DNA from 4 places in the Terrabacter sp. RAF57 genome. Region 1 is predicted to be linked to each of the others. Evidence: riboswitches for the same ligand, from Rfam matches in the RefSeq annotation. Region 1 holds a riboswitch; each other region holds the start of a gene.

What was found. Region 1 has a riboswitch for cyclic di-AMP ahead of AB4Y83_RS19650 (transglycosylase family protein). Riboswitches for the same ligand answer to the same signal wherever they lie in the genome.
Region 2: linked by a shared signal. The riboswitch ahead of AB4Y83_RS01215 (CHAP domain-containing protein) and the one ahead of AB4Y83_RS19650 (transglycosylase family protein) in region 1 are both predicted to bind cyclic di-AMP.
Region 3: linked by a shared signal. The riboswitch ahead of AB4Y83_RS21830 (C40 family peptidase) and the one ahead of AB4Y83_RS19650 (transglycosylase family protein) in region 1 are both predicted to bind cyclic di-AMP.
Region 4: linked by a shared signal. The riboswitch ahead of AB4Y83_RS16065 (C40 family peptidase) and the one ahead of AB4Y83_RS19650 (transglycosylase family protein) in region 1 are both predicted to bind cyclic di-AMP.

The regions. Positions count from the first base shown of each region.
Region 1 is NZ_JBFRDT010000022.1:85,537-87,728, forward strand. It holds gene AB4Y83_RS19645 (protein kinase domain-containing protein) at 1-870, shown strand, start outside; cyclic di-AMP (ydaO/yuaA leader) riboswitch at 1,190-1,377, shown strand; gene AB4Y83_RS19650 (transglycosylase family protein) at 1,381-2,031, shown strand; tRNA gene AB4Y83_RS19655 (tRNA-Thr) at 2,192-2,192, shown strand, end outside.
Region 2 is NZ_JBFRDT010000001.1:257,771-259,962, forward strand. It holds gene AB4Y83_RS01215 (CHAP domain-containing protein) at 1-826, opposite strand, end outside; cyclic di-AMP (ydaO/yuaA leader) riboswitch at 831-1,018, opposite strand; gene AB4Y83_RS01220 (sortase domain-containing protein) at 1,324-2,115, opposite strand.
Region 3 is NZ_JBFRDT010000034.1:2,678-4,869, forward strand. It holds gene AB4Y83_RS21820 (MFS transporter) at 1-309, shown strand, start outside; gene AB4Y83_RS21825 (iron dependent repressor, metal binding and dimerization domain protein) at 339-1,034, shown strand; cyclic di-AMP (ydaO/yuaA leader) riboswitch at 1,242-1,417, shown strand; gene AB4Y83_RS21830 (C40 family peptidase) at 1,420-2,192, shown strand, end outside.
Region 4 is NZ_JBFRDT010000014.1:21,855-24,046, forward strand. It holds tRNA gene AB4Y83_RS16055 (tRNA-Gly) at 86-159, opposite strand; gene AB4Y83_RS16060 (FBP domain-containing protein) at 274-768, opposite strand; cyclic di-AMP (ydaO/yuaA leader) riboswitch at 1,189-1,331, shown strand; gene AB4Y83_RS16065 (C40 family peptidase) at 1,366-1,884, shown strand; tRNA gene AB4Y83_RS16070 (tRNA-Gly) at 1,975-2,045, opposite strand; gene AB4Y83_RS16075 (hypothetical protein) at 2,155-2,192, shown strand, end outside.

The DNA of each region.
Region 1 (2,192 bases):
GCAGGCGCGGTGGGCGCGGTGGGCGCTGGCGCGGCCGCGGCGAACCCGGTGCGGTGGGCCCCGCCCCCGACCGGTCCGCGGTCGTCCGACCCCGGCCCGGCGGCATACGACCACGGCTGGGACGACGAGCCCGCGTCGCCGGACGACTGGGGCGGCGCCCAGGCCTACGATGCCCGGCACGGGCGCGGCGGGCAGGACGTCGAGCCGGCTCCGCAGGACGGCTACTGGCCCGACGACGAGTGGGACGAGGACGACGAGCCCGCCCAGCGCGAGGGCGACCCGCGCATCGGACTGCCGATGCGCACCGGACTGCTCGCCGCTGTCGCGATCGCCTGGGTCGGTGCCCTCATGGCGTGGCCGGGCATCGCCCTCGTCGTGCTCGTCGTCCTGTCGGCGCTCGCCCGGGCCACCGACCGCTCGGTCACGGCGCTCGTGATGCGCCGCTACGACTTCGGCCGCCGGCGCAGCGACGTGCCCTTCGCCGTCGTGTCGAGCCCGTGGCACCTCGTCGTCGGCATCATCGCAACCGCGGTCGGGCTGCTCCTGCCCGTGGCGGTGGCGCTCGCCGGCGTCTTCGCGGCCGCCCTGCTCCTCGCCGGCACGCAAGGGACCGACCTCGGCCCGGGCACACCGATCACGCTCGCGATCGGCGGTGTCCTCGGCCTGCTCATGCTGTGGTGGGGCCCCGGCGGCGCCTCGCTGCGACGCGGTTCGCGCTCGATGGCGCGGCGCCTCGTGCCAGCCGGCCTGGCCGCGCAGATCGTGTCCGGGCTGCTCGCCGTCTTCGGCGTCGCGGCTGCGCTCGTGGCCCTGCAGCACGGGTCGAGCCTCACGTGGGACCCGTTCACGACGAACCCGTTCGGGAAGTGACGGCTCGGCGCGAGACGGTTGAGCGTGCGGGGCGGGGCCTGTGGGGCGCCCGGGCGGCCCCTGTGCGAGGCCTGTGTGCATAGCGGATCGACCTGCATCTGGGGCTGAAAAAAAGATCACGGAAGTGTCTCGACGTGCCTTGTGCGCTGCGGAAACGTCCCGTACCGTCAGTGCTCGGCGGCCTCGACTTTCGGGTCGAACGGGAGCAGCACGACTCGGTTCCCGGGTCGCTTCGTCGCGTCCGGCTCCACACGAACGCTCCCACAACTTCACATGGACACCCATTTATCCGTTCCCTGAGCGCGCCGAGCCTCGCCAGCCAGGGATGTAGCCCACACCCGTGGGCCGGGCGAGGACGGGGGACCCAGTGTGGCCAGTGAGTGCATGTGTGTCGAAGCGCATGTCAAGAGGACGAGATCTGGTCTCGGGGTGAAGTCGCATCCGCGACGGGGCACCTGACGCCCCAACCCGACAGCTAACCCCGCAGGCGCGCGTCAGGAAGGATCACCCATGCAGTACATGTCCAAGCATGCTGCGGCCAAGAAGATCTCGGTCAAGCAGCGCATCGCGGGAGTCGGAATCGCTGGAGCCGCCACCATCGTCGGTGGCATCGCCGCGGGCGGGTCGGCCAAGGCCGCCTCGGTCTGGGATCGCGTCGCCCAGTGCGAGTCGAGCGGCAACTGGCACATCAACACCGGCAACGGCTACTACGGCGGCCTCCAGTTCGTGCAGAGCACGTGGCGTGGCTACGGCGGCACGGCCTTCGCGTCGCGCGCCGACCTCGCCACGCGGGCCGAGCAGATCGCCATCGCGCAGCGCGTGCTCGCCTCCCAGGGCCCCGGCGCCTGGCCGGTGTGCTCGCAGCGGGCCGGCCTGACGCGGGCCAACGGTGGCGCGACGACGACCCCGGTCTCGCGGTCGACCGTCCGCAAGCCCGTGACGACGAAGAAGGTCGTCAAGAAGAAGACGTACGCGACGAAGCCCACGGTCAAGAACACCGCCAAGGGCGCCAAGGTCACCGTGCACAGCGGCGACACCCTCGGCAAGATCGCCGCGCGCTACCACGTGGCCGGCGGCTGGAAGGCCCTCTGGAAGGCCAACGGCGCCCGGGTCACCAACCCGAACCTCATCTTCGTGGGTCAGACTCTGCGACTCCCGTGAGTTCCTGATACAACTGAGCCGGACGGCCTCGCGCGACCAACCCCTGGGTTGCGCGGGGCCGTCCTTCTCATGTCCGGCGTCGGTTCGCGCCCGGTGTTTGGGCGTATGCCGTCCGGCTCGGTTACGCTTTCGCCCGTCCGCGGCGCTCGCGCCGAGACGTG
Region 2 (2,192 bases), on a different contig from region 1:
GGGCGTTCATCTCGATGATCGTCACCTCGTTGCCGTTGACCGCGGTCACCCAGGCGACGTGGCCGACGCTCGAGGAGCCGTGGACGCCGGGCTGCATGACGAGGATCGACCGCGTGCGCGGCGTGCCCGTCACGGTGTAGCCGGCGGACGCTGCGCCCGAGGCCCACGCCATGGCGTTGCCGGTCCAGCCACCGGGGTAGTAGCCCTCGGACTGGTACCACTTGTTGAGAGCGCCCCACGTGCACTGGCCCGCGGTGGCCCAGTTGGACGAGGCGCGCACGCCGGACGAGGCGCTCGGTGCTGCGGTGTTGACGCTCGCCTTCGCCGACGACGTGCTCGTCGTCAGGGTGGCGCGGGTCAGGTCGCGGGAGGCGCGCTGGACGGCGACCTTGCGCGAAGCGGCAGTCTGGGCGGCAGTCTGGGCGGCGGCCTTGGCGGCAGCGCGCTCGGTCTTGACCTGGACGTCCTCGATGACCTGCGGCTTGGCCGGCGCGACGCGGTGGGCGACGGCCTTCTGCACGGCGGGGGCGAAGCCGATCTTCGACAGCGCGGTCGACGCGGCCGGGGTGGCAGCCGTGGCCGGACCGACAGCGGCGGGAGCCGCGGTGTCGACACCGGCAGCAGCCGCGACGTCACCCGAGTTGGGCGACAGGGTGTCGGCGCTCGCCGGGTTGGCGAAGGTGGCGACCAGTCCACCGGTGGCGGCGACGACGGCGCCCGCCTTCATGGCCGGCTGAGCCGACTCACGGGCGAGGAGCTTGAGTTCGTTGAGGGGGTTGTGGCGGCCTGGCGCACGATGGCGACCGCGGATGTTCTCAGTGTTCACGCGTGTTACCTCTCCGCGCCTACGAAGTTAGCTGTCGGGTTCGGGCGGAAAGGTGCCCGGGCCACGCCCGCCCCGCGAAGCTCGCGTGGCGGGTGGGTCTTCACCCCAAGGACGTCCGAAGTCGTTGCGTAGGACGTCCGGAGAAACGTGTGGTTCCTCCGCTCCTGTCACAAGGTTCGATCTCTCTCGTCAGGCGGTGACAGGACTAGGCGGTCCACCTCACGAGAGCCCGACCAGGTGGCCGGACTCCCGGAAGACTAGACGAGGCGACTGGCAAATGTCACGCCACGGTAACGACGACGCGCGCCGATCGCCCCTGAATGTCCGAAGTGCCCGTCTATACCAACGCTTTACCTTCAGATGGGTGAGACGTGGATCACATCCGGACGTGGTCCTCGACAAGCCCCCCACGGGTATGCCGCGGGGTCCCTCGTGGGGACCCCGCGGCATACGCCGGACTGGTGTGGCTCGAGCGTGGGTCGGGCCGGGCGCGGTCGTCAGGTGGCGCTCGAGAGGTGGCCGAAGACCACGACGTTGTCGCGGTACTCGTTGCGACTGTCGGTCGGCCCGCCACACGTCACGAGGCGGATCTCGGCCTGGGTGAAGTCGCCCTTGTAGACGAGCTCGGTCGGGAACTGGGACTTCTTGTAGGCCGCGACCTTGTCGACGGTGAAGGTCAGGTGCGACCCGTCTCGCCGCGACACCGTGACGACGTCACCGGCCCTGACCTTGCCCAGCTCGTAGAAGATGCCCGGGACGCCCGAGGGGGTGTCGACGTGTGCGGCGAGGACGGACGGGCCGAGCTGGCCCGGCGTGGGGCCGGCGTCGTAGATCCCGACCTCCTGGGCCGTGCCCGGCACGGAGATCGTGCCATCGGGCTGGATGCCGAGCCGGACGAAGTGCGAGGAGCGCACCCCGATCGACGGAATCTCGATCGACGTCGGCTCGGAAGCCTCGAGGAAGTCACCCATGCCGACGGTGCCCGGCGCGGCGCCGGCCGTCCTGCCCGCCGTCGGTGTCCCACCCTGACCGGGGGACGCCGACGGGCTGGACGAGGACGGGCCGGGCGCCGCGGGGGCGCTGGCCGTGGCGACCCCGCCCGCCGCGGGCTGCGGCGGGCCGGGGGTCCCCGGGCTCCCTCTGAGGCCGACCACGAGCGCGACGATCCCGATGACGACGAGCACGGCCGTGACCGCCAGCGCCGCAGCCACTCCGGCGCTGATGCGCCGGGTGCTGCGGTCGCCGGTGGGCGACGTCGGCGCGGGCGTGGAGCCGGTCGGTGCGCTCATGGTCGGGTCACTCCCGGTCGGTCGTGTCGGTGTCGGTCGTGTCGGTGTCGGTCGTGTCGGTGTCGGTCGCTCAGTGT
Region 3 (2,192 bases), on a different contig from region 1:
ACCGTGCTCGGTCTCGGCAACGGCCTCGGGGCGGGGCTCATCATGACCCTCGGCGCCGACGCCTCGCCCGCGGACGGACGGGCGCAGTTCCTCGGCGGTTGGCGGCTCTGCGCGGACGTGGGAAGGGCAGCGGGCCCGCTGGCGTTGTCAGGGCTGAGCGCCATCATGTCGCTCGGCGCCTCCTCCGTCGTGCTCGGCGTGGGTGCCGTGGTCGGGGCGGGCTGGCTGCGCATCTGGGTGCCACGGCACGACCCGACCCGACGCGCGAGGACCGGGCCGACGCCCGGGCCACTCACGGGCGGTCCCTGACCGCTCTCCGATTCTGAGAAGGTATGACCGTGACGGACCTGATCGACACCACCGAGATGTACCTGCGCACCATCTTCGAGCTCGAGGAGGAGGGCATCGTGCCCCTCCGCGCGCGCATCGCCGAGCGTCTCGGCCACTCGGGCCCCACCGTGTCGCAGACCGTCGCCCGCATGGAGCGCGACGGGCTCGTCGCGGTCTCGGGCGACCGTCACCTCGAGCTGTCCGACCACGGCCGGCTGCTCGCGACCCGCGTCATGCGCAAGCACCGCCTCGCCGAGCGGCTGCTCGTCGACGTCATCGGCCTCGAGTGGGAGTACGCCCACGACGAGGCCTGCCGCTGGGAGCACGTCATGTCCGAGAAGGTCGAGCGCAAGATCCTCGGCCTCATCGGCGAGGGGCTCGAGTCGCCCTACGGCAACCCCATCCCCGGTCTCGAGGAGCTCGGGGTGCGCCAGGACGAGGACTTCCTCACCGGCCTAAGCACCCTGACCGCCGCCGTGGGGGTCGCGCCGACGGTGGTGACGATCCGTCGCATCGGTGAGCCCGTCCAGGTCGACCCGGAGGCGCTCGCGCTGCTGACGAGTGCCGGCGTCGTGCCCGGCGCCCGCGTCGAAGTCGTCCGTGACGGCGGCCGGGTCGTCGCCGTCCGCGAGGGCAGCGAGCCGTCCACGGGCGTCTCCCTGCCCGACGACGTGGCCGTCCACGTCTTCTGCCAGGCCGCCTGAACACGCCGTATCCGGCAGGGTTTGCCCCGGTTTGCCGGGTCGTTTTGGCAGGCCTTGCCACACCTCGTCCGGCCCCTTCCGGAGGTCGCTGAAATTTCTTTGACTTCCGGGAACTCGAAGGTGACAAGGCACTCCTACTTGGGTACGGTGGGCGAACTTGCTCTCCCCGTCGAGTGAGTGCCCCGGGTCGGACCGCCTAGTCCTGCCATCGACCTGAGGCTCAGTACGAACCGCATGGCAGGAGCGGGGGAACCACTTTCTCCGGGCGTCGAGAGACGCCCTCGGGGTGAAGCCCTCCGTGGACCGAGACCGGTCCGAGCGAAGGCCGGGCAGTACCTCCAGCCCGAACCCGACAGCTCACCTCGTAGGCGTCGAGAGGTCAAACGTGGCTCAGAACGTTCCCGGGCGCCACCGCGCCCCCGGTCGCTTCAACGCGATCTCGGAGCTCAAGACGATCGCCAAGGAGTCGGCCCAGCCCGCCGTGAAGGGTGCCGCCATCGTCGCGGCCTCGGGTGGTCTCGTCGCTTCGTTCGCCGGCACCGCGAACGCCGCTGACGGCTCCGCCAGCACGGTCGCCGGTCCCGCGGCCGTCGGCCCCGCCGTCGGCACGCTCAAGGCCGGCAACGCCCTGTCGGCGATCGGCTACGCCAAGCCCGCCCTCAAGCAGGCCTCGGTCAAGCCGGTCGTCATCGAGGACGTCCAGGTCAAGTCCGAGCGCGCCGCGAAGAAGGCCGCCGAGAAGGCCGCCGCCGAGCGTGAGGTGACCCAGCAGCGCGCGTCGCGCTCCGGCTCGACCACCCGGGTCGCCCTCAACGTCGCGCCCAACCCCAGCGCCACCGGCATCATCGGCATCGCCCAGTCGTACTTCGGCGTTCCCTACGTCTACGGCGGCACGACGCCCTCCGGCTTCGACTGCTCCGGCTTCACGTCCTACGTCTACCGCCAGGCCGGCATCTCGATCCCGCGCACCGCGTCCGCGCAGGCCGCGGCCTCGACCCCGGTCAGCAACCCGCGCCCCGGCGACCTCGTCTTCTTCGGCTCGCCGATCTACCACGTGGGCATCTACGTCAGCCCGGGCCGCATGATCGACGCCCAGCGTCCCGGCACCGTCATCGGCAACCACTCCATCTGGACGACGCCGTCGATGTACGGCCGCAT
Region 4 (2,192 bases), on a different contig from region 1:
AGGGCCCGGACAGCAGAAGGGCCCGGACAGCAGAAGGGCCCGGACAGCAGAAGGGCCCGGTCACGGAGACCGGGCCCTTCCCATCTGGAGCAGGCGGCACGAATTGCACGTACGTCTTCCTTCTGGAAGAAGGCTGTTCTGCTACTGAACTACGCCTGCGAGGCGTCGCCAACCGTAGCAACAGTCGGGCCGCGACGTCCAAACGGCGCGCTCGGGCGCGCCGCCGGACCGCCCGCTCGGGTCCGGGCCGACGTGCTCGAGGTCAGCCGAGGGTCACGAGCCGTCGCGCAGGCGGCGGGCGAAGGCCGACGACCGCGCCCGCAGCTCCTCGACACGTCGCTCGACGAGGGCGAGCGGGTCGAGGCCGCCCTCCATGCCGTTCGGCGGGCGTCGGACGTGCGTCGAGCAGCTGAAGTCGGCGTGCACGAGGGTGCCGAGGCTGTTGCCCTCGCGGCCGGATGCCCCGGCCCGCCGGGCCACGAAGAGGGCCACCTCGCTCGTCGCGAAGGCGTCCTCGCACCAGGCGCACATCGCGCTCGCCTTGCGCGTGCGCTCGGCGGTCCGGAGGAGGAAGCCGACGGGTTCGTCGTCGACCGGGACGACGGCGTAGGCCCGTTGCGGGTTGCTGCGGTCAACCCAGCCGAGGTAGTCGAGCGTCTCCCAGCGCGGGCCGAGGTCGAGGTCGGCGGGGAGGGTTGCCTGCTTGGCCTCACGCCGGGAGGCGTTGACGAAGGAGGCGCGAATCTCGTTGTCCGTCAATGGTTTCACGGTCTGTTCCTGTCAGTCGGGCAGGACCGGGGTGCCCGGTCAGCCGGGGTGGGGGAGGTGGAGCGGGACCGTGACCGCTGAGCAGGCCATGACGGCCACCCACCTCTCCGCGGGCCTCCCCGCTGACGACTGACGTGCCCCGACGGAGCAGCGTCCATGGTGCGTCACGACGTCCACGGTGGTCCACTGGTTTACCGAGCACCGCAGCGCCGGACTGCGTATGCCGTGGGCTGCCGAGAGCGTCCTCCACGCCACGGTGGCGGATGGAATGTCTGCTTCCACCGCATTTGACTTGTCAACTATTGCCACAATCTGTTCGTCTAGGACCCTTTTCGTGACCTGTCTGTCACCGTCGATGGATGCTCATCGCCCGGGGTCTCCCCCGAGCGGCCCACCGCACGCCGAGTCCTGTCCACCGGTGGGGCAGCAACGCAATAACGGACAGGAGTGGGGGACCCACTTTCGGGCCGGCCAACCGGTCKTTGGGGTGAAGCCGCATCTGCGGCCGGGCATCTTCCGCCCGAACCCGACAGCTCACCTCACAGGCGTGGGAAGGAATCCACCATGCCCACTTCTACCCTTGCACGCCGAATTCCCTTGCAGTCCCTGGCTATCACGCCACTTCTCGCAGCCGCCCTCCTCGTCGGGACGGGTAGCGCGCCGACATCGTCGGTGACGCACCAGGCTGCCTCTCGAGCGGGAACCGCTCCGGTCACGATCAAGGCCAGACCGGTCGCCTACGTCTCGGCCGCCACGCGCGCTGCGCGCGGCAGGACCGCCGTCAGGGTCGCTGCCGCACAGCAGGGCGATCCCTACCGCTACGGGGCTGCGGGCCCGTCGGCGTTCGACTGCTCCGGCCTCGTCTACTACACCTACCGCACCCGTCTCGGCGTCGGCGTCCCGCGCACCGCCAACGCCCAACGACTCGCCAGCGTCCGCATCAGCAAGGCGAACGTCCAGCAGGGCGACCTCATCTTCTTCATGTCCGGAGGCCGCGCGTACCACGTCGGCATCTACGCCGGCTACGGCAAGGTCTGGCACGCACCCAGACCCGGCCAGCGCGTCCAGCTCTCGAGGATCTGGACGACGAGCTGGGTCGCAGGCCGCATGCCCTGACCCGGATCGGTCCCGGGGGTCCGTGTCGACCCTCGGGGCCGTGTCACCGGGCGGTGCCCACCTCTCGGTGGTTCGACTCGTCGTGCGCGGAGCGAGCGACGGGAATCGAACCCGCGTATCCAGCTTGGGAAGCTGGCGCTCTACCATTGAGCTACGCTCGCACGGGCCGCCCGGAGGTGCCCCGCGAAGGGTCCGCAAGGCGGCACGCGGCGTCAGTGTAGCCGACACCGCGCCAGTGTCAGGAACGCGACCCCAGGGGCCGAAACCGTCATGGATCTCGCCAAGCAGACCGCCTTCGTCGACCACGT